Regions from separate parts of the Streptosporangium sp. NPDC051023 genome, predicted to be linked through region 2. Evidence: riboswitches for the same ligand, from Rfam matches in the RefSeq annotation. Region 2 holds a riboswitch; each other region holds the start of a gene.
What was found. Region 2 has a riboswitch for cyclic di-AMP ahead of AB0395_RS31155 (NlpC/P60 family protein). Riboswitches for the same ligand answer to the same signal wherever they lie in the genome.
Positions count from the first base shown of each region.

Region 1: another riboswitch for cyclic di-AMP. It lies ahead of AB0395_RS10265 (hypothetical protein); the one in region 2 lies ahead of AB0395_RS31155 (NlpC/P60 family protein).
Region 3: another riboswitch for cyclic di-AMP. It lies ahead of AB0395_RS09395 (C40 family peptidase); the one in region 2 lies ahead of AB0395_RS31155 (NlpC/P60 family protein).

Region 1 covers NZ_JBFBCE010000011.1:139,143-145,972, reverse strand. Annotated here, with positions in the region: gene AB0395_RS10290 (DUF4032 domain-containing protein) at 1-115, shown strand, start outside; gene AB0395_RS10285 (roadblock/LC7 domain-containing protein) at 268-648, shown strand; gene AB0395_RS10280 (hypothetical protein) at 653-1,594, shown strand; gene AB0395_RS10275 (roadblock/LC7 domain-containing protein) at 1,653-2,033, shown strand; gene AB0395_RS10270 (hypothetical protein) at 2,046-2,417, shown strand; gene AB0395_RS10265 (hypothetical protein) at 2,872-3,486, opposite strand; cyclic di-AMP (ydaO/yuaA leader) riboswitch at 3,717-3,866, opposite strand; gene AB0395_RS10260 (lytic polysaccharide monooxygenase) at 4,132-5,040, shown strand; gene AB0395_RS10255 (ATP-binding protein) at 5,177-6,830, shown strand, end outside.
Region 2 covers NZ_JBFBCE010000058.1:7,639-14,468, forward strand. Annotated here, with positions in the region: gene AB0395_RS31145 (RDD family protein) at 79-1,122, opposite strand; gene AB0395_RS31150 (amino-acid N-acetyltransferase) at 1,369-1,902, opposite strand; cyclic di-AMP (ydaO/yuaA leader) riboswitch at 2,381-2,533, shown strand; gene AB0395_RS31155 (NlpC/P60 family protein) at 2,548-3,585, shown strand; gene AB0395_RS31160 (LuxR C-terminal-related transcriptional regulator) at 3,954-4,202, opposite strand; gene AB0395_RS31165 (TetR/AcrR family transcriptional regulator) at 4,375-5,271, shown strand; gene lysX (bifunctional lysylphosphatidylglycerol synthetase/lysine--tRNA ligase LysX) at 5,454-6,830, opposite strand, start outside.
Region 3 covers NZ_JBFBCE010000010.1:121,043-127,872, forward strand. Annotated here, with positions in the region: gene AB0395_RS09380 (glycosyltransferase family 4 protein) at 100-1,242, opposite strand; gene AB0395_RS09385 (M48 family metallopeptidase) at 1,239-2,462, opposite strand; gene AB0395_RS09390 (hypothetical protein) at 2,525-3,310, opposite strand; gene AB0395_RS09395 (C40 family peptidase) at 3,464-4,018, opposite strand; cyclic di-AMP (ydaO/yuaA leader) riboswitch at 4,056-4,215, opposite strand; gene AB0395_RS09400 (MaoC family dehydratase) at 4,634-5,086, shown strand; gene AB0395_RS09405 (NlpC/P60 family protein) at 5,334-6,281, opposite strand; gene AB0395_RS09410 (hypothetical protein) at 6,408-6,830, opposite strand, start outside.

The sequences.
Region 1 (6,830 bases), on a different contig from region 2:
GTTCACCTCGGAGGCGGCGGGGCACGACGTCGGACTGCCCGCCGCCGTGGAGTCGTACGTGAAAAACGTTCTTATTTACAAGCCAGACGAAAAGGCGCTCATCCCTGACGAGTAGAAAATATCCCCTACTCCGTAGGAACAACCTCCTACCGTGACGCTGATTCCTCTTCCTCTTTATATCTGACTTTTCATGAGGACACCCGAATTCAGGGTGATATCCCTACGCTGACCGGGCGACGTTGTGAAGTCGTTGGCGAGGGAGATCCCGTGCTCGGAATCGAAGGCTGCCTGACTGAGGTCATGTCCATCCCCGGCGCGCTGGACGCGATCCTGATCGATCAGACCAGCGGGACCGCCGTCGCGGCCGGCGGCCTGAACCGCCATCTCGACGTGGAGAGGTCGGCCGCCGGACTGAGCGAGACCCTGCGGGCGATGTTGGACGGGCTCACCACGACCTCCGCCAACGAGATCGTCCGGATCCGTGATGTGATCATAACCACCGATGACGGACACCATTTACTGAAACCGCTTGAAACGGTATTCGATGGCCCTCTAGTGATTTATGTCCGCCTCGATTCACAGCGCTCCAACCTGGCCCTGGCACGCCATCGACTTCAGGCGCTTTCCGGCCGCCTGATAACGACCTGAAGCCATGCCCACAACGCGGAACCTCCTCAGCGAACTGGCCGCCGACCGGGCGACCGGCGCCCTCCATCTGGGCGGAGCCGGGACGTTCTACCTCACGGACGGTCACGTTACCTGCGCGGAGAGCCCCGTCGCCCCGCGGGTCGAGGACCTGCTCGCCGCCTGCGGCAGGGTCTCGGACCAGGCCGTACGGCAGGCCATGCGCGCCGCGGCCGAGGGCAGGCTCGGCGGCGAGGTGCTGGTCACCCAGGGCGTGCTCACCAGGGGCGAACTGGAGTTCTGCGTGCTCTGCGCGGTGCTCGACGCCGTGTACTTCCTGTTCGACGCCCCGGAGCACGGAGCGAGGTTCCGCCGGGGAGAGCGGCACTGGCTCGGGCCGCAGTGGTACTTCGACATGACCGGACTGCTCCGGGAGTACAAGAGAAGGAGGACGCAGTTGGACCGGACCTGGCCGTCCGCCGATCTGGACGCGCTCCCGGTTGTCCCCGTCGGCCGCGTGCCCGCGCAACGGGTGGTCCTGACCTCCCTCCAGTGGGAGGTCGTGGTCGGCGCCGACTCGACGGCGACCCCCGCGGACCTGGCCCACCGGCTGGGACGCCCCGCGTACTCGGTGCTGCTGGCCGTACGGCAGCTCGCCGCGGCCGGGCTCCTCCGTGTTCCCAGGGGCGAGATCACCGCCGCGCCCGACCCTCCCGCCGCGCCCACCACGCCCGGCGCCCTGGACGACACACCCATCACGCGCGGCGCCCTGGACGACGCCCCCACCCGGCCCGACACGCGCGTGGGCGCACTGCCCAGACGGGTCGCGGGCACCCGCGAGATCAGGGACGCGGTCGCGGACGGGACCGACACCGCGGAGGCGGCGCAATGGCTCCCCCTGACGACGGGGGACCCCGCCGACGTGGCCCTGCTCATCCGGCTGAAAAACGCATTGGAGGCACTCACATGAGCTCGGTCCGATGCCAATAAGGCTGCGGACACTGAAGAGGACCGGAAGGAGGGTGCCAGTGGAACTGCGCGACGAGGTGCGCCGGGAGATGACCCTGCTGCGCGAGCGGATACCGGACGTCGACGGAAGCGTCGCGTGCAGCGTCGACGGCCTGACCATAGCCAGCGACCTGGATCGGGCCTCCGAGCAGACCGGTGCCCTTTCCTCCGCGTTGCTGGCCCTCAGCCGCCGGATGGCGGACATGGTCGGCAAGGGCGCCTTCGAAGAGACGCTGATCTCCGGCACCAACGGCTACGCGGCCTTCTACGCGGCCGGACCCAAGATCGTCCTCACAGTCCTCGCCCGCCCTGGGACCAACCTCGGGCTGCTGCGGCTGGAGGGGCGCAAGACGGCGGCGAACCTGGCCGCCATCACATCTCGCACATGGACAACCCAGTGACCGGAGGCATGAATGGGCAACATGGACATCTCCCTCAAGGAGATGATGGCGATCGACGGGGCGGTCGGCTCGGTGGTCGTGGACTACAACAGCGGCATGGCGCTGGGCGCCCTCGGCGGCTCGAAGGACCTCGACCTGCAGATCGCGGCGGCCGGTAACACCGAGGTCGTCAGGGCCAAGATGCGGACCATGGAGTCGCTGGGCATCAAGGACGGCATCGAGGACATCCTGATCACGCTCACCAACCAGTACCACCTGATCCGCCCGATCACCGGCAGGAACGGCAAGGGCCTCTTCCTCTACCTGGCGCTCGACCGCACCCGGGCCAACCTGGCGCTCGCGCGGCACAACCTCCGCGGCATCGAGGAGAGGCTCGAGATCTGATCCTCCGGTACGGCACGTCCCCGGGAGGCGCGGGCCGTACCGGAGCTCCCCCTCCCCCGAGGCGGTGAGCGGCGTCGACCGCGGCGACGAGTCCGTCAGATCACGCGGAACAGCACGTCATCTGACGAAAAGAACAAGAGCGGGCACCCGTTTGGGTGCCCGCTCTTGCTTTTCCAGGGGGTGCGGGGGTTCGCCGGGGGGGCGGGGAGGTGGGGATCCCTCGGGGGCGAGGACCGCCGGGGGACGCGGAGCGGGGGGGTGGGGGTGGGGGAAGGAGGGCCGGAGGCGGAGCGGGGACCCTCGGGGCGGGGGCGGGGGCGGGGGCGGAGGCGGAGGCGGAGGCGGGGATGGGGATCCGGGGGGTTCGGGGGGTTTCCGAGGGTGGGGATCGAGGGGTGGGGATCGGGGGGAGACGAGGACGGGGGATCCTCCGGAGGTCTCCCCCGGCGGGAGCCTAGGGGCGCGCCGCGTCGGCCAGAGCGGTCGTCGGGGGCGCGGCCGGGTTGTCGTCCATGACCTTCCAGGCACCGCTGGCGTACGCGACGGGGTAGTTCTTCTTGCCCACGCCGTCGCCCCACTTGGTGATGACGTAGTCGACCTTGATGTGGCCCGCGCCGTCGACGCCGTCAACGCCGAGCGAGCTGGAGTTGAAGGTGCCACCGGTCAGGTCGGCGAAGGTCTTGGCGTCGAGGTCGATCATGACACCGCTGCTGGAGGGCACACCGGGACCGCGGTCCCCGACGAAGAACTTGGCCTTCTTGCCCTTGTAGATGACGTACCCCTCGGTGAACAGCGGCCAGCTCGGGCTCGCGATCATGCCCTTCTGCATGGGCTTGCCGCTCGCGGGCAGGCCGGTGTCCCCGGCGCGGCCCGAGGAGTCGTCCCAGAAGTAGGAGGCCTTGGTAGAGCCCTTGAGCAGGGCGGTCTCGGAGGCGGCGGGAGCGGTGGATCCGGTGCCGGTGTCGGCCGCGGCGGGAAGCGCGGAGACGACGCCGGCGGAGGTGAGGACGCTCGCGCCCAGCAGAGTGGCGGCGATCAGGCGGTTACGCAGGGCAAGGGAGAAACGCATAGAAAACAGGCTCTTTCGCGAGGGAACAGGACAGCCTCGTGCGCCAAACGAAGAGAAGGCACGGGCGTGAGCGCTCACAGGGAAGAGAAGTCGCAGCCGGAGAGACCGGACGCTACGCGGAGCGCGGTGCGAGGTGGGGTGCCGCGGTCAGGCGCGGCGGAAAAGTCTTAGTAGATCCGCACGAGTGCGGTGCTTGCCGGCACGAAGGCAACAAAGCGATCCATGAGGGGATCTCCTCTCCATCTCGTCTACCGGGTTAGCTGACGGGTTCGGGCGGTGGAGTTGCCCTACCGCCGCAGGTTCGCGGCGGATTCACCCCAAGAAGTGGGTCCCCGGCTCCCGTGACCCCTCAGGGCTTCGGGATTCGACGTCTGCCGGCCGCTCCTTCTCGTGAAGGGCAAGTCACCGACTGAGAACAACTAGGACACTACCCACCAGAAGGTGTCAAAGCAAAACAAAAGCCATGAAAACCCCAGAAGATCTACCTTCAATGCCCAAGAAAGGGGCATTGGCCACCCCTTGACCTTGCTCCTTCCTGGGCGTTAAGTTCATTGAAACTGTTAGGAAACTTACCTAATAATTTCCTAGTGAACATGCCTCTGACCTGCAGGTTCTCCCTCTTACCCCCCGAAGGAGACACTCTCCATGAACAAGCGAAGGATCGGCCTGACGGTGGCGGCCGCAGCCGCCGCTCCCGCCCTGCTGGCGACGGTGATGGTCAACTCGGCATCCGCCCACGGCTCGATGGGAACGCCCGTCAGCCGGGTTTACGCCTGCTATCTGGAGAATCCGGAGTCGCCGGACACCCCCGCGTGCAAGGCCGCGGTCGGCCAATGGGACACCCAGCCGCTCTATGACTGGGATGAGTTGAACATCGGCACCGCCAACGGCAAGCACAGGGAGATCATTCCCGACGGGCAGCTCTGCAGCGCCGGGCGCGCCAAGTACCGGGCATACGACGCGCCCCGCACCGACTGGCCCTCGACCGCGCTCCCGACCGGAGGCGGCCCCTACACCTTCCGCTACCCCTACACCGCCGACCACCCCGGCACCTTCGAGATCTACATCACGAAGGAGGGCTTCAACCCGCTCCAGCCGCTGAAGTGGTCGGACCTGGACACCACGCTGCTGGCGAAGGTGCGGAACCCGTCCAAGGTCAACGGCGAATACGTCATCCAGGGCCAGCTGCCCGCGAGGACGGGCCGCCACATCGTCTACTCGATCTGGCAGCGCTCGGACAGCGCCGAGGCGTTCTACACCTGCTCCGACGTGACCTTCGGCAACGTGTCCACCCCCACCCCCACCCCCACCCCCACCCCCACCCCCACCGTGACGCCGACCGCGACCCCGACCGCGACCCCCACCGTGACACCGACGGTGACGCCGACCCCGACCCCGACCTCGACCACCTCCCGGCCCTGGGCGGCCGGTGTCTCCTACACCGCGGGGAACCTGGTGACCTACGGCGGCGCCACCTACCGGTGCCTGCAGCCGCACACCTCCCTGCCCGGCTGGGAGCCGTCCAACGTCCCCGCACTCTGGCAGCGCCTTTAGAACCCTGTAGAACCCTTTAGAACCCTGTAGAACACAGCACCGTCTGGACACCGCGCCGCCCGGAGAGCAGTGCCCGTACGGGCGGCGCGCCTGCGGGACCCGCGAGCGGCGCCCGGTCCCGCAGTACCGTGGACGCGTGCTGATAGTCCTCGGCTGCGCGGTGCTCGTCGTGGCGCTCTACACGCTGGCGCTGTACGGCACGGCCGGAACCGCCGCACTCGGAGCGGTCGCCGTCACGCTGGCCGTCGCGATCGTGATCGGCATAGACGGCGGGAGCGTCAGGGGGGGCGCCGGGTTCGGGACACTCACGGCGGGCGGCTCGGCCGTCGTGTGGTCCCTCGGCCGCTCTCACAGACGCCGCAGGGCGGGCCGTTCCGCGCTCGCCGCCTACCGCGCCGCCTCCGCGGCCGTGCCCCGCCTGGCCGCGACCGTCGAGCGCGACCGGATCGCCGCCGAGCTCCACGACGTGGCCGCCCATCGGCTCACCGGGATCGCAGTCGCCTCGGCCGCCGCCCTGCGACTCGCCGATCCCGCGCTCACCTCGGAGGCCACCGCCCACGCCGCTGAGGCGGGCCGCCTGGCCGTCGCGGAGCTCGACCGCCTGGCCTCCCTCGACCGGCGCGGCGAGAGCGCGACCCTCGCCGACATCGACACCCTGGTCGGCGGCCATCCCGGAGTGGCCTACCATCGCGCGGTCGCCTCCGTACCGCCCGAGGCCGCCGCGCTCGCCTTCCGCGTGGTCAGGGAAAGCCTGACCAACGCGATGCGCTACGCCACCGGCGCCGCCGTCCACGTTCGCATTGAGAGCCCCGCCGGAGCGGGGCGGCTGGTGGTGACGGTAACCGACGACGGCGCGCCGGCCGCCGTCGACGGTCTGGGCTCCGGGACCGGTCTGGCCTCCCTCGACCGGGCGGTGCGCGCCCTCGGCGGCACCCTGACCGCGGGCGCCGGGCCCCCGGGTTTCGGGACCACAGACACCGGGACCACAGACGCCGGAACCGCGGGCGGCTGGACCGTCAGGGCAGTGCTCCCCCTGCCCTCGCCCCCCGGCGAGACGGCCCTGCCCGTGCCGCGCTCGTTCTCCCTCACCACCCTGTACGGCATGGCCCGCCGGGGCGATCACCCGCGACGCGCCACGGAAGGCTGGCGGGGAGCGGCGGCCCTGGACTGGGCCCTGGTGGTGCTGGCCGTGGCGTTGCCCGCGGGGATGGGGCTGCTGTACACCGACGTGCCGCCGCCGTTCAAGGCCACGGCGTCGGGCATGCTGCTCCTGGTCCTGCTCATACTGCACGCCGTACCGCTGAGGTGGCGGCGCCTCGCACCGAAGCCGAGCCTGGCGGCGGCGCAGGGGGTGCTGTTGGTCTGGCTGGCGTGCGACGCGGCCGGGCTGACCGCGCCACACTCCGCGCAGCTGGTGCTTGAGTGCTGGTGGGTGGAGCTGACCCTGCTGTACACCGTCGGCGCGTACGGCTCCCGCGGCTGGCCCGCCCCGATCGTGGTGGCGGGGCTGGGCGCCTTTCCCCTGGTCGAGGGGCTGACGGGGCCACCGATCGCCGTCTGGGCGACGCTGACGGCCGCGTTCGCCGTGCCAACGGGCATGGCGTGGGGAGCGGGCGTGCTGGTCGGCAGGCGCAGGCGCAGGCGGCGGGACGCGGCGGCGCTGGACCGGGACAGGCTCGACCTGGAGGCGGCCGAGGCGGCCAGGGCCGAGCGGGGACGAATCGCGGCCGGGCTTCGCCGTACCGCGGGGGCACGGGCCGAGGCGGTGGTCAGAGCCGCGGAGGACCGAC
Region 2 (6,830 bases):
ACGTTACCCGGCACGTTTCCGGGCACACACGCGAAAAGGGGGCCGGCGGTTCATCCCGCCGGCCCCCTTTTCGTACAACTACTTGGTCTTGACGACCACCGTCGTGGCGACCTTGTCGTGCAGGGTCTGCTGCAACGGCTTGTCCCAGAACTGCCAGAGCACGTTAACCAGCGAGAAGATGTTGAACACGATCCCGAGGATCGGGATGCCGCTCAGCGCGTAAGGGCCGTAGAGCACGCCCGCCCGCTTGACGGCCAGGTCGGAGGAGAGACCGCCCTGGAGCGTGCCCCCGATCCGCACGACCTTGATGCCCATGACCATCTTGCCGACGGTCTGGCCGTTCTGCTTCAGCATCAGGAACTCGTAGGCGATGTAGATCAGGCCCGCTACGAGGGTGGTCAGGAAGCCGGCCAGGAAGGCACCGGAGGGCGCAGTGATCGTCCCGGTCGTCGCGTCGAAGCCCCCCGCGGTGACCAGGACCGCCGCCAGCACAAAACTGATGATCACCGTCGGGATCGCCAGGATGATGCCGTCGATGATCCGGGCCACGAGACGCTGCCACCACTCCGCGAGCGGAGCGGGGGCACCGGGGGGTGTGACCCCCTGCGGTCCGTAACCCTGGTTGTAGGCGGGCGCCTGCTGCCCGTAGGAGGGCTGCTGGCCATAACCGGGCTGCTGACCGTAGTCAGGCTGCTGGCCGTACTCGGCCTGGCCGTAGGAGGGCTGCTGGCCATAACCGGGCTGGGCGGCCTGCTGACCGTAGTCAGGCTGCTGCCCGTAACCGGCCTGCTGGCCGTAGCCGGGCTGGGCGGCCTGCTGCCCGTAACCCTGCTGCTGGCCGTAACCGGGCTGAGCCGCCTGCTGACCGTAGTCAGCCTGCTGGCCGTAGCCGGGCTGCCCGTAGGAGCCCGTACCGCCCTGCTGGCCGTAGCCAGGCTGGGCGGCCTGCTGCCCGTAACCCTGCTGCTGGCCGTAACCGGGCTGAGCCGCCTGCTGACCGTAGTCAGCCTGCTGGCCGTAGCCGGGCTGCCCGTAGGAGCCCGTACCGCCCTGCTGGCCATAACCGGGCTGGGTCTGCCCGGGACCGGTGTTCGGCTGTGAGGCCTCCGATCGATATCCCACGACTGTCACATCGGGATCGAGTTCGCCAGGGGCTCGACCCGCATTCTGTCCGTATTGCGGATGCCCCGACGGTGTGCGGTCGCGGTCGGGATCATCCTGCGGATACGGTGGCTGTCCGGTGCTCACCGCGTCACCTCACTTCGACTGCGCATGTGGCACATGTCAGACTCACATGCTTGCTGGTGCACAACGTATCGACATAGGTATCAACAGTCACCTTTCCGATCAGTCAGCACCTACGTCAATTCAGTTGCCCCGCGGTGTCAGATGGAGCAGCATCCGGGTGTTTCCCAAGGTGTTGGGCTTGACGTGCTCCAGATCGAGGAACTCGGCGACGCCTTCGTCGTAGGAGGCGAGAAGTTCGGCATAGACCTCCGGCGAGACAGGCGTGCCCTGGATCTCCCTGAAGCCGTGCCGCGCGAAGAAATCGATCTCGAAAGTGAGGCAGAAGACCCTGCGCAGGCCGAGGTCTCCCGCGGTGCCGATGAGCGAGGAGACGATGCGGTGACCGATGCCCATCCCACGGCATCCGGGATCGACGGCGACCGTGCGGATCTCGGCGAGGTCCTCCCAGAGGACGTGCAGCGCCCCGCAGCCCACGACGAGCCCGTCCAGGTCGGCCACCCAGAACTCCTGGACGTCCTCGTAGAGGGTGACCGTGGCCTTCTCCAGCAGGCGGGGGCCCGCCCCTGCATAGGTGTCGACAAGCCGCCGGATGGCGCGCACGTCCGGGGTTCTGGCCCGGCGCACCATGATCTCCGCGGGGGCCGTCCCGGGCATCAACCCGCCCCGGGACCGCTTCTCCGCGTCCACGCCCTCGCCTCCGGCCCGCTCCGCGCCCCCGGCCTCGGAGGGGCCCGCCGGACGGGCCACGGCCTCGGGTACGGCCTGCGTCGGGGACTGCTGCGCAACCTGCTCCATGACTGATCAGAGTACGTCCTCGCCACCGTCTATTTACGGCTCGTCCTTAACTCGCCCCCCGGGCTCACCGGATGACCACCCGCGGCCCACCCGCACCCTGTGGATCGGTCCGACGGAGACCGCCGCGATCCGATCTTTCACAGAAGCGCAGACCTGCGGAGACCCTCGACATAAGCGCCCCGGAAAGGTTGAGGGCCAGCGTGGCACATATGTTGATCATGAAATTGTGTGACCTTCCCGTGACATTTCAGTTGTGAAAGCTCTACCGGCTTTGCAGTTCTGGTTGAGCATGAACCTCCAATTGCACTAATGTCCGTGCTCGATGTCAGCACCGTAAAGTGCTGAGCCGCCGAATCCCCGACACGGGGAACCGGGGACCCACCCTCCAGACGTCCCCCGGGGTGAATCCGAAGCGCCGCCGGCGCACTCGGTAGGGCTGCCTCCGGCCCGAACCCGTCAGCTAACCCGGTAGGCGGCCGAGAGAGGAGCCTGTTGGTGAAGCGCATGCGCAACCGTGGGAAAGAGCGCGCGGGCAAACACGCCCGCCATCGAGAACACGCGACGCGCGGGCTGTCGCGCAAGGCGGCGGTCATCGGACTGGCGTTCGCCTCCCTGGTTCTCGGCACTCCCCTGGTGGCCACCGCGGATCCGCAGCCCAGCCTTCAGCAACTCGCCAAACAGGCCGAGAAGCTGCACACCGAGATCGAGACGCTCAGCGAGCAGTACAACGGCGAGCAGGTCAAGCTCAAGCAGGCGCAGCGCGCCGCGGAGAGCGCGAAGAAGACCCTCTCCGTCAGCCAGTCCGAGCTGGCCGCACGGCGCACCAAGGCCACCCTCCTGGCGCAGAGCACCTACATGGCGGGCGGCCTGGCCTCCGCGCTCGCCTTCACGCAGTCGTCCAACCCCGACACCTTCCTCGACCAGGCGACCGCGAACTACGCGCTCCAGCAGCAGCAGGGCGAGGAGGTCGCCCAGGTCAGCAAGGCGATCGAGGCCGCGGAACGCGCGCAGGCCAGCGCCAAGGCCCGCACCGCCGAGGTCCAGGACCTCCTCAAGGAACTCGGCGACAAGCGCACCAAGATCGAACGCCTGGTGACCAAGGTCGAGAGCGACCTGTTCGGCGAGGTGCGGTCACGGGCCGAGCGCAACCGGAGCAGCCGGGTCAGAATCAACGTGCCGATCGTGGGCAGCGGCAAGGCGGCCGAGGCCGCCCGCTGGGCCCTCACCCAGCAGCTCAAGCCGTACAAGTGGGGCGCGGAGGGACCCAACACCTTCGACTGCTCCGGCCTGGTGATGTGGGCCTATCAGAAGGTCGGCATCAGCCTGCCGCACTACACCGGTGACCAGTGGACGGCGGGCACCCACGTCTCCAGGAGCGAGCTCCGCCCCGGAGACCTGGTCTTCTTCTACAGCGACCTGCACCACGTCGGGATCTACATCGGGGCGGGCCTCATGGTCCACGCGCCCCAGACCGGTGACGTCATCCACATCACCACGATCGATAACCGGCCCTTCGCGGGCGGCGTGCGCATCGCCGACTGAGACGGCCTCTGGCACGCCTCCGGCTGAGACAGGCCTCTGGCGCGCCACCGACGGATAGGACGTACACGCGCCACCGACGGATAGGACGTACAAGGGCAAAGCGCGGGCCAACGCGCCCGCCGGGCCGGAGCACGGCCCTGAAGCGCGATCAGAGGCCGCAGGAGGCCCGTACGGCGGCCGGGGGACCCCGCCACTCGAAAGGGGCTGAGAGGCCACACGAGGGCTTGAGGGGAGTCACCCGCCGCATCTCCCTCGTAGGCGGCCGCGGCGCGGGAAGTCCCAGCCTCTCGGGCGGGAAGCCCGGGACCGCCAGAGGGGAAGCCCAAGACCGCCGGGCGGGAAGCCCGGGACCGCCGGGCGGGCGTGACCTAGATCAGCCGTCTGCGGGCGGCCCAGGCCACGGCCTCGATCGCCGTGGCGACGCCGATGCGGTCGCAGATCCCGCGGAGCCTGCGCCGGACCGTCCGACCGCTGATGTCGAGACGACGTCCGACCCGGTCAACGGTGACGCCCTTGGCCAGCTCCGCCAGCAGCACAAGGTCCTCGTCGCTGAGGCCGATCTCGCCCACGACCAGGAGGCCGTCGCCGCGACGGGAATCCACTTCGGGATATGCCATCTGGAGTCGCTCCCCCCGCACCTGCTAAGTGAGGCGTGAGTCGTCTGGAATCAATGCCGCCCGTCAGGAACGGTAAACGGCTTGTTCAAAGGTCGTCAAGTTCCACTTCTTCATAGAGGTAGCAGACGCTGTTGACATAGCGGGCGCTACGTGAAGTACTCATGATATGTCGGTGCCTTTACGGTTAAGTCGTGGACAAGCCAAGGCTCGCACCCGCAGGCACCTGCTGGCCGCCGCGGCCCAGGTCTTCGCAGAACAAGGTTTCGCCGGGGCCTCCGTGGACGAGATCGCCTCCAGGGCCGGCCGCACCGTGGGCGCCCTCTACGCGAATTTTGCGGGAAAAGACGACCTCTTCCGCGCGCTCTTCGAGGAGCACCTCCCCCACCCCCTTGACGTGACGGGTGGAATCCCCTCGCAATGTGAGGACAGTGCCGCCTGGTTTGCGGCATTCGGCACATATATGGCGGAACTGGCCGATCAACACACGGTAACGAGCACGCTCGAAATGGAGTTTCTGCGCTACGCCCGCACCCGGCCCGAATTACTCGGCAGGCTCGCCGAGCGCTGGCGGGCCCCCCGTACGGCCGTCGCCCGCCTGCTGCCCCCGCACGACACGTCCCACGATGCCTCCCACACCACATCCCGCAACGCGTCCGCGGTCGCAACCGTGGTCATCGGCCTCTTCGAGGGGCTGGTGGTCCAGCGCCGCGCCGACCCGGGCGCGGTGCCGCCCGAACTGTTCGCCCAGGCGCTGCGCTGGCTGATGACCGGGCTCGAACACGAGTCCGACGGCGGCGCGCCGGGAGAGCGTTTTCCCGGGGAGGGCACGCGCGAGGGCCGTGAAGAACAGGCGTCCGGAAACCAGGCGTCCGGAAACCACACGGACGCCGATCGGACAACCGGAAACCACCAGGGCTCGATCCATCCGGCGGGGAAGGAGACGACGGGCGATCACCCGCAGGAACGCCGTACGGCCGCCGCCCACACCGCCAGGGCACGCACGGCCGGGAACGGGACACTCAGAGGGACGCACGAGCGGAACAGGCGCGGCCGGGACACACACGCCTAAAGCACGCCCCCTGGACACCACGTAGGACAGACACCACGCCCGCAGAACAAACACACCGTCCCAGGACACCACGGCCCCGCAGGACGAGCACGCCCCGGCCCAGGACACCACGCCCTCAGAGAGCCCGGGACACCACGCCCCTCAGGGACGTGGTGCCCGCGCTCCAGGCACGCCCGCCTGGTTCAGCTCGTGGGCTTGACCAGCGGGAACAGGATGGTCTCTCGGATGTTCTTACCGGTGAAGGCCATGATGAGGCGGTCCATACCGACCCCCACGCCACCGGTGGGCGGCATGGCGTACTCCAGGGCGGTGAGAAAGTCCTCGTCGAGCTGCATGGCCTCCGGGTCACCGCCCGCGGCGAGCAGGGACTGCTCGGTGAGGCGGCGGCGCTGCTCGATCGGGTCGCTCAGCTCCGAGTAGCCGGTGCCCAGCTCGGTGCCGAAGCCGATCAGGTCCCACTTCTCGGTGAGAAGCGGGTTGTCGCGGTGCGTCCTGGCCAGCGGGGAGGTCTCCAGCGGGTAGTCCATGACGAACGTGGGCTGGATGAGGGTGTGCTCGACGAGCGCCTCGAAGAGCTCCTGAACGAGCTTGCCCTGCCCCCACTTGGCGTCCCAGTGGACGTCGTGCGCGTCGGCCAGCTTGCGGACCTGCTCCAGCGGCGTCTCGGTGGTGACCTCCTCGCCCAGCGCCGCCGAGACCGACCCGTAGACGGTGATTCTCGGCCACTCCGGCAGGCCCAGGTCGATCTCCTGACCCTCGTAGGTCACCACGGAGTGACCGAGCGCGGCCACGACCGCGTTCTGGATCATCCGCTGGGTCAGGTCGGCGATGCCGTTGTAGTCGAGATAGGTGCCGTAGGCCTCCATCATCGTGAACTCGGGGTTGTGGGTGGCGTCCGCGCCCTCGTTGCGGAAGTTGCGGTTGATCTCGAAGACCTTCTCGATGCCACCGACCACGAGCCGCTTGAGGTACAGCTCAATCGCGATGCGGAGGTAGAGCTCCATGTCGTAGGCGTTGATGTGGGTCCTGAACGGCCGGGCCGCAGCGCCGCCGTGGATCGGCTGGAGCATCGGCGTCTCGACCTCGAGGTAGCCCTCGCCGTGCCAGAAATCACGGATCGCACGCACGACCGCGCTGCGGGTGTGGGCCATCTTCCGTGCCTCGTCGTTGACGACGAGGTCCAGGTAACGCTGACGGACCCGCGCCTCGGGGTCGGTGAGCCCGGCGTGCTTCTCCGGCAGCGGGCGCAGACACTTGGAGGTGATCGCCCAGCTGTCGGCCAGAATGGACAGCTCGCCCCTGCGGGAGGTGATGACCTCGCCCTCGATGCCGACGTGGTCGCCGAGGTCCACGTCACGCTTCCACGCGGCCAGGGACTCCTCTCCGACCCTGTCCAGGGAAATCATGACCTGGAGGTCGGCGGAACCGTCGCGGATCGTGGCGAAGCAGAGCTTGCCGCCGGTCCGCGACAGCATGACCCGACCGGTGACGCCCACTTTGTCGCCGGTCGCGGTGTCAGCGCCGAGATCGGCATATTTCTCGCGGATCTCGGCGTTGGT
Region 3 (6,830 bases), on a different contig from region 2:
GTCGAGAGGGCTCGCCGAGGTAGGCCGCCCCGCCTCCACCGTGAGTGGCCGTCCGCCCGATTCCGAACCCAGGGCCGGTGACCCGCGGGACGGAAGCCGTCATGTCCCCGCGACCGCCGCCGTGCCCGGCGGCACCTCCAGCAGGCCGGCGAAGCGGTCGGTGACGAGCTTCCAGTCCCATTCCCGCTCGACCCAGGCGCGCCCGCGCTCCCCCATCGCGCGTGCCGCCGCGGGGTCGGACAGCAGTCCGACGACGGCCTCGGCGACCGCGTCCGGGGAGGTGCCGTCCACGACCAGGCCCGTCTCGCCGTCCAGGACCGCGTCGGGGGCGCCGCCCGACGAGCCCGCGACCACGGGCAGCCCGCTGGCCGAGGCCTCCAGGTAGACGATGCCGAGCCCCTCGACGTCGAGGCCGCCCAGGCGGGTACGGCACGGCATGGCGAACACGTCGCCCGCGTCGAGGTAGGCGGGCAGCGATGCCCACGGCACCGGGCCCGTGAACCTGACCGAGCCGCCCAGTGGCCGGGCGAGCCGTTCGAGCGCCCTCCGGTACGGCCCGCCGCCGACGATCAGCAGCAGGGCGTCCGGCACTGAGCGCAGCACGCGGGACCAGGCCCGCAGCAGGACGTCCTGGCCCTTGCGGGGCACGAGACGCGACAGGCAGACCACGATGGGACGCCCCTCGAGGCCGAGGGCCGCACGGACCCCGTCCCCGCCCGCGCCGGGCCGGAACACGCCGGTGTCGACGCCCGGGGCGAGCCGTACCAGCCGGTCCTCGGGAACGACCCCCGCGAGGCGGCGCCGGGTGTACTCCCCCAGATAGGTCACCGCGTCCGCGTGGCCGCCGATCCTGGCGAGCAGTCCCCTGGCGACCGGGACCCCGGCCCAGGCCGCCTCGTGGCCGTGGGTGACCATGACGATCCGCCGCGCGCCCGCCGCGCGCATCCGGGGGGCGAGCAGGCCGAGCGGCGCCGCCGCCCCGAAGACCACCGTCTCGCACTTGAACTCGGCGACCAGCTCCGCGGCCCTGCCCGCGACCGCGCGGGTCGGCAACATCAGGGAGGTGGGATGGCGCACGACCGGGTACGGCTGCCGCGCGTCGAAGGCCGCCCAGCCCGGCCAGCGGGGAGCGTAGACGACCACCGACTCCGGTGGGCGGCAGGCGGCCAGGCCGTGCACGAACGACTGGATGCCGCCTGCCCTGGGCGGGAAGTCGTTGGTGACGATCAGAGTGCGTTTCACGGTTGTCCGACGCCGTTCAGCAGGGCCCAGGAACGTGCCATCGCGATGCGCTGTGGCGCCGTCGGATGAGAGGCATAGAGGAGATATTCAACGATATTTGGCGATAAATCCGAAATATTGGTTATCGCGAGTCGTTTCTGCATGGACACGAAAACGGCGGGCTCTCGCGTCAGGTCCAGCGCGTGCGCGTCGGCGCGGGCCTCGATGTGCCTGCTGACCAGATTCTGCCCCGGCCCCGACAGGACGGTCGCCAGGGACAGCAGCCCCATCAGCAGGCCGACCGCCCTCGGGTCCGCGATCGAGGGGACCCCGGTGCGGCGCCGTACCGGCCCGGCGGAGCCCACCAGATAGAGCAGGCACGCCCCGAAGGCCGCGGCCAGGCCGCCGACGAGCGTGCCGTACAGCACGTCGCCCGCCTTGGCGTGGCCGAGCTCGTGCGCGACCACCAGCTCGACCTGGTCCGCGGGCGCCCGCAACAGCGTGTCGTAGACCACGATCCTGCGGGTCGCGCCGAATCCGGAGACGTAGGCGTTGAGCGCGGTCGTCCGCCGGGAGGCGTCGGCCACGAGCACGTTCTCGACCGGCACGCCGTCCTTGCTGGCCATGGCGAGCAGGTCGGCGCGCAGCGTGCTCGCGGGCATGGGCGTGAAGTCGTTGAAGAGGGGCTCGATCACCACCGGGTAGGCGAAGGAGGCGACCACGGTCAGCGTGAACGCGCCGAGCGCGGCGGGGATCCACCAGCGACGGTAGCGGCGGGCCAGCGCGACCACGGCGAGCACCATGATCGCCGTCAGCCCGGTGCCGATCCCGATGTTCTTGAGGCGGTCGGCCGTCCACGACGCCCAGGTCTGCGTTGACAGGCCGAACTCACGCAGGTAGGTCTCCGACCACATGCCCAGTGGCCAGCGCAGGATCGCGACGGCCGCCGAGATCGCCAGGACGCCGAACAGCACCCGCAGCCACCACGGCCCCCGCAGGCGGGCCAGCAGCTTCGCGCCCAGCGGGGTGCCGACCAGCACCCCCGCGACGACAAGCGTCAGGCCGAGCGACAGGTAGGCGGGGACGCCGATCGCGGCGTCGAAGGCCTCGGAGCGGGCGATCTGGGCCGCGGTGAAGTCACGGGCCGGATCGGGCTCGATGGGCGGGGCTCCCGCGGGCAGCGCCCGCCACGGGGTGGTGAGCGCGACGACCGCCAGCGTGGCCACCCCCAGGATGGCCATCGCCCATCCCGCCCCCTTCAGCACCCCCCGCGGACCCGATGGCGTATCCGTCACGGTCCGCGTCATGCGAGTTCCCTCCGGAGGTGGTCGCGCCACGCGGCGGTGAACCCCGCCCGCGACAGGCCCAGTGTGCTGCCCACATCGCTACCGTAAAGCCTTACCAGTGCCTTCTCGCCGAAGCGCTCCGCGACGTACCGGCACGCGAGCCAGGCCTCCTCGTAGGCCTGCGCCAGCCGGGGGGCGCCGGGGGCGAAGTCGGCGGCCCCGGGAAGCCCGGGGGGCAGGACGCCCGCGCGCACCTCCGCCGCCAGCTCGGCGGCGGCCACCCGCACCGCGATCCCCGCGTCGCGGTAGCCCACGTAGTCGGCGAACCCCTCCGACAGCCACATGGGGACCCGGCCACCCCGGGTCGCGCCGGTGGCCACGTGGGTGAGCTCGTGGGCGATCACCACATCCCTGCCGGCCGGACTGAGTCTCGCGTAGCCCGTCGGCAGGACGACCACCCGGTCCGCGGTCGCCATCGCGGCCAGGCCGCCGGTCGCCGCCGCTCCCGTGATCTCCGCCGCCTCCGCGTCGGTCGCGGGAAACAGGATCACCGCCTTGACCGGCCCCCAGATCTCCGCGAGGGTACGGCAGGCACGGTCGGCTCTTGAGGCCAGATCCCGTAGCTCGGCGAGCGGGACACGGTGGCCGACGACGAGCGAGCACTCGCCACGGACCACGCTCGCGGCACCGGGCCACAGGTCGCGGGCCGTCCGCGAGGCGGGCCGCGCCCCACCGGCCAGCCCCGTGCTCATCAGCGCCAGCATCCCGGCGAGCACGGCGCGGCGCCCTTTCGGGACGGACATGTCAGCTGATGCTACTCGACCGGCACCCGCCGGGGCCGTACCCGCCCGCAGGGCAGCCGCCCGGAACCGCCCGGAACCGCCTGCCGGGACGCCCGGCAGGCATGCGACGGTCCCGTCCATCGGGGAGCATGGACGGGACCGTATCCCGCTCTGTCAGCCGCCGGGACGAACCGCTCCGGCGAAGGCGGATCTGTAGTAGCCCTTCAACGTCACAATCCTGACCGTCTTACCGCTGCTCGGCGAGTGGACCATCTTGCCGTGGCCCACGTACATGCCCACGTGGCCCTTACCGTAGAAGAACAGCAGGTCACCGGGGCGCAACCTGCTCCACGAGACCTTCTTCCTGACCGCGCGGTACTGGCTGCCCGTGACCCGGGGGAGGGAAACGCCGGCCTTGCGCCACGCGTACTGGACGAGCCCCGAGCAGTCGAACGCACCCGGGCCTGAGGCTCCCCACCGGTATGGGTCGCCAATCTGCTTTTTGGCCGCCGCCACGGCCGTCCTGGCCCTGGCCTGCTGCCGTACTGCCCGGCTCATTGCGGCCTTCGCCGTGCGCTTGACGCGAGTCTTCGCCGTGCTCTTGACCTGAACCGCGGCCGCGATGTCCGTCGTCGCCTGTGCCGTCGTGGAACCCAGTGCCACCGCTCCGGTTGAGGCGGTCAGCGTGAGGACGAATCCGCCGAGGGAAAGGCGGAAAAGGCGCGACAAACGGGGGTTGTGCGGGGTGGTAGACAGGATTTCTCCTTGGGACTTCCACTGATGCCTACCGGGTTAGCTGACGGATTCGGGCTGGGAAGAAGCCCTACGACAACAGACATGTCGATTCACCCCTGGCCATAGATCAATGGCCGAATGGTTCCCCGGCTCCATGCCTCCTGGCTGCACGGACTCGGCAGGCCACCGCGGCGGGGCGAACCCCATGGGACACGGTGACCAGCTGGATCTTTATATGGACACCGGCCCGTGAGACCGGCATTCGATGCGATGGCATGGCTTGCTCACCGCGACCGCCAGAAGGTACCCCGATTACCAAGTTCCGGCAAAGGTCCGACCAAATCCGAAGATCGAAAAAAAGTTTTCACGTTTATGAAATGCCTGCTGGCGAGGCATTTCCGCCATTCGAATATGACTCTCGTCACATTCCGCGCGCACCACCTGAAAGCCATCGCATGTGTCACATACATCACATCAGTTATCGATCTTCATCGTTCCCACCGAGCCCTGGAACGGCCCGGCGGGCGCGGGATCAGGCCCCGCACGACCACCGGTCCACACGAACCGCCGCGTTCGCGACGCGATGCCCGATCGGGCATGATCTGGGGCATGAGATCGTTCGCCGGCCTCGCGGAACTCGCCGCGGCCAAGGGAGAGCATCTGGGGCACAGCGCCTGGCGCGAGGTGACCCAGGAGCAGGTCGCCATGTTCGCCGACGCCACCGGCGACCACCAGTGGATCCATGTGGATCCCGAGCGGGCGGCCGCCAGCCCCTTCGGCGGAACCATCGCCCACGGCTACCTGACGCTGGCCCTGCTGCCCGCCTTCATGGCCGAGATCTTCCAGGTCGAGGGGATCACGATGGGCGTCAACTTCGGGCTCGACAAGGTCCGCTTCCCCGTCCCGGTCAGGGTCGGCTCCCGGGTGCGTGGCGGCGCCGAGCTCACCGACGTCAAGAACTCCCCCGCGGGGAAACTGGTGAAGATCAGAATGACCGTCGAGGTCGAGGGCCAGAGAAGGGCCGCCTGCGTCGCCGACACCCTGTCGCTCTACGTGGCGTAAGGAAACGCTCCACACGATCGCTCCCCATGACGCCAGGGAACGCTCCACGCGCCACGTAGGGACACTTTGGAGAAAGACCCCCCGAAGACCCCCGCCCGGCCCTCAGAGCCTCTCTAGAGACGTCTCAGGCGCCCCGAGGGCGTCGGGAAACCTGAGACACCGGCCCCCCGGAGCGGACGGAGGGCCGTCGGAGGCGGGAACCGCCGGGACGGGGCACCGGATGAGTCGGTGACGGGTCAGTGCCGGGTCAGGGGCGGACGGCTCCGACCAGGCGGCCGCCGTACGACGACAGCGGGACGACCTTGACGACGTCACCGGTCTGGGGAGCGTGAACGATCTTGCCGTCGCCCGCGTAGAGGCCCACGTGACCCAGGCCGTTGCTGAACAGGAGGTCACCGGGCTGTAGCTCGCTCAGGGAGACCTTGCGGCTGGAGCCCCAGCTCCACTGCTCCCAGGTGGTGCGAGGCAGGCTCACACCTCCGCTGCGCCAGGACGCCTGGACGAGCCCGGAGCAGTCCCAGCCGTCCGGCCCCGTGCCGCCGTACCGGTACGGCTTGCCGATCTGGGCGAAGGCGAAGCTGAGGGCGGCCCTGGCGTTACCCGAGGCCGGGCCGTTGTACTGGATTCCCGTGCTGTTGGGGTCGCCGCTCCTGAAGGTGCCGAGATCGCGCAGGACCTTCGTCTGGTCCTTGACCATCTTCTCGACCTTGGCCTTCTCGTCGGCCAGCTCGTCGCGCGTCTGGTCGGCCTCGGCCAGGGCGTCCTTGGCCTGGTCGCGGTTGTCGCGCAGCGCCTTGTTGGCCTCGTCGAAGGCGTTCAGCGTCTGGGCGCGGGAGGCGGATATCTGGTCGGCCGCGGCCAGGCCGCTCAGCACCAGGCTGGGGTTGCCCTGGCCGACGAGGTTCTGCCAGCCGACGGAACCGCCCTGGTAGGTGCTGACGGCCATGGTGATGAGATCCTTGCGCAGCCCGGCCACCTTCGCGGTCTGCTTGGTGAGGTCGGCGTTCAGGCCCCGGTACTTCTTGCGGGCCTTCTTCCACTTCTCACTGGCCTGGTTGTACTTCTCGACGAGCTGATCAGCCTGGTCGTTGAGCTTGTCCAGCTTCTTCTTGGCCTGCGCGATCGTCGGCTTCGGCTCGGCGATCGCACCGCCCACAGGAAGCAGGAGAAGCGCGAGGGCCAGCCCTGCAGCCATCGGCATCCGCACAAACCCACCCGGCTTACCCGCCACGGCCACGACGCCGCCTCCCCACGCAAAGACCTGGGGCGAAATAGTACAGAATCAGTAAGGGTTAGCTCACCTTTTTGGCTGTTTTGTTCTTTACTTGCAGGCGGCCACGGCGCAAACCTTGGCTGTCATCCGGGTGGCGTCCCGCAACTGGTCTGCCCAGTCACGTTTCACCGGTTTGGCGTACTCTCCCGCCCACAGGTAGACCAGCACGGCGTTGCCCTTGCGGACCACCACGCTCCGGTCCCCGCCGACACCGGCTTTCCCGCCGTAGTAGACCTGTCCGGAGACCTTCAGCGCGTCGTCCCCGAGCCCGGCGACGGGGACCGAGACGTAGCGGTAGGTGGAACCGGCGTCCTTCTTCGTCCCGCACGTGGCCAGCCCGCCGCGGAGCTGGGTCATGGCCTGCTCCGCGCCGGTCCGCGAGCCGTACAGCAGGACCTGCTCGACCTTCATGAAGTCCGGCACGCCGATGAACGTCACCGTCCTGACGGCCAGCCTTCCCGCCCTGCCAAC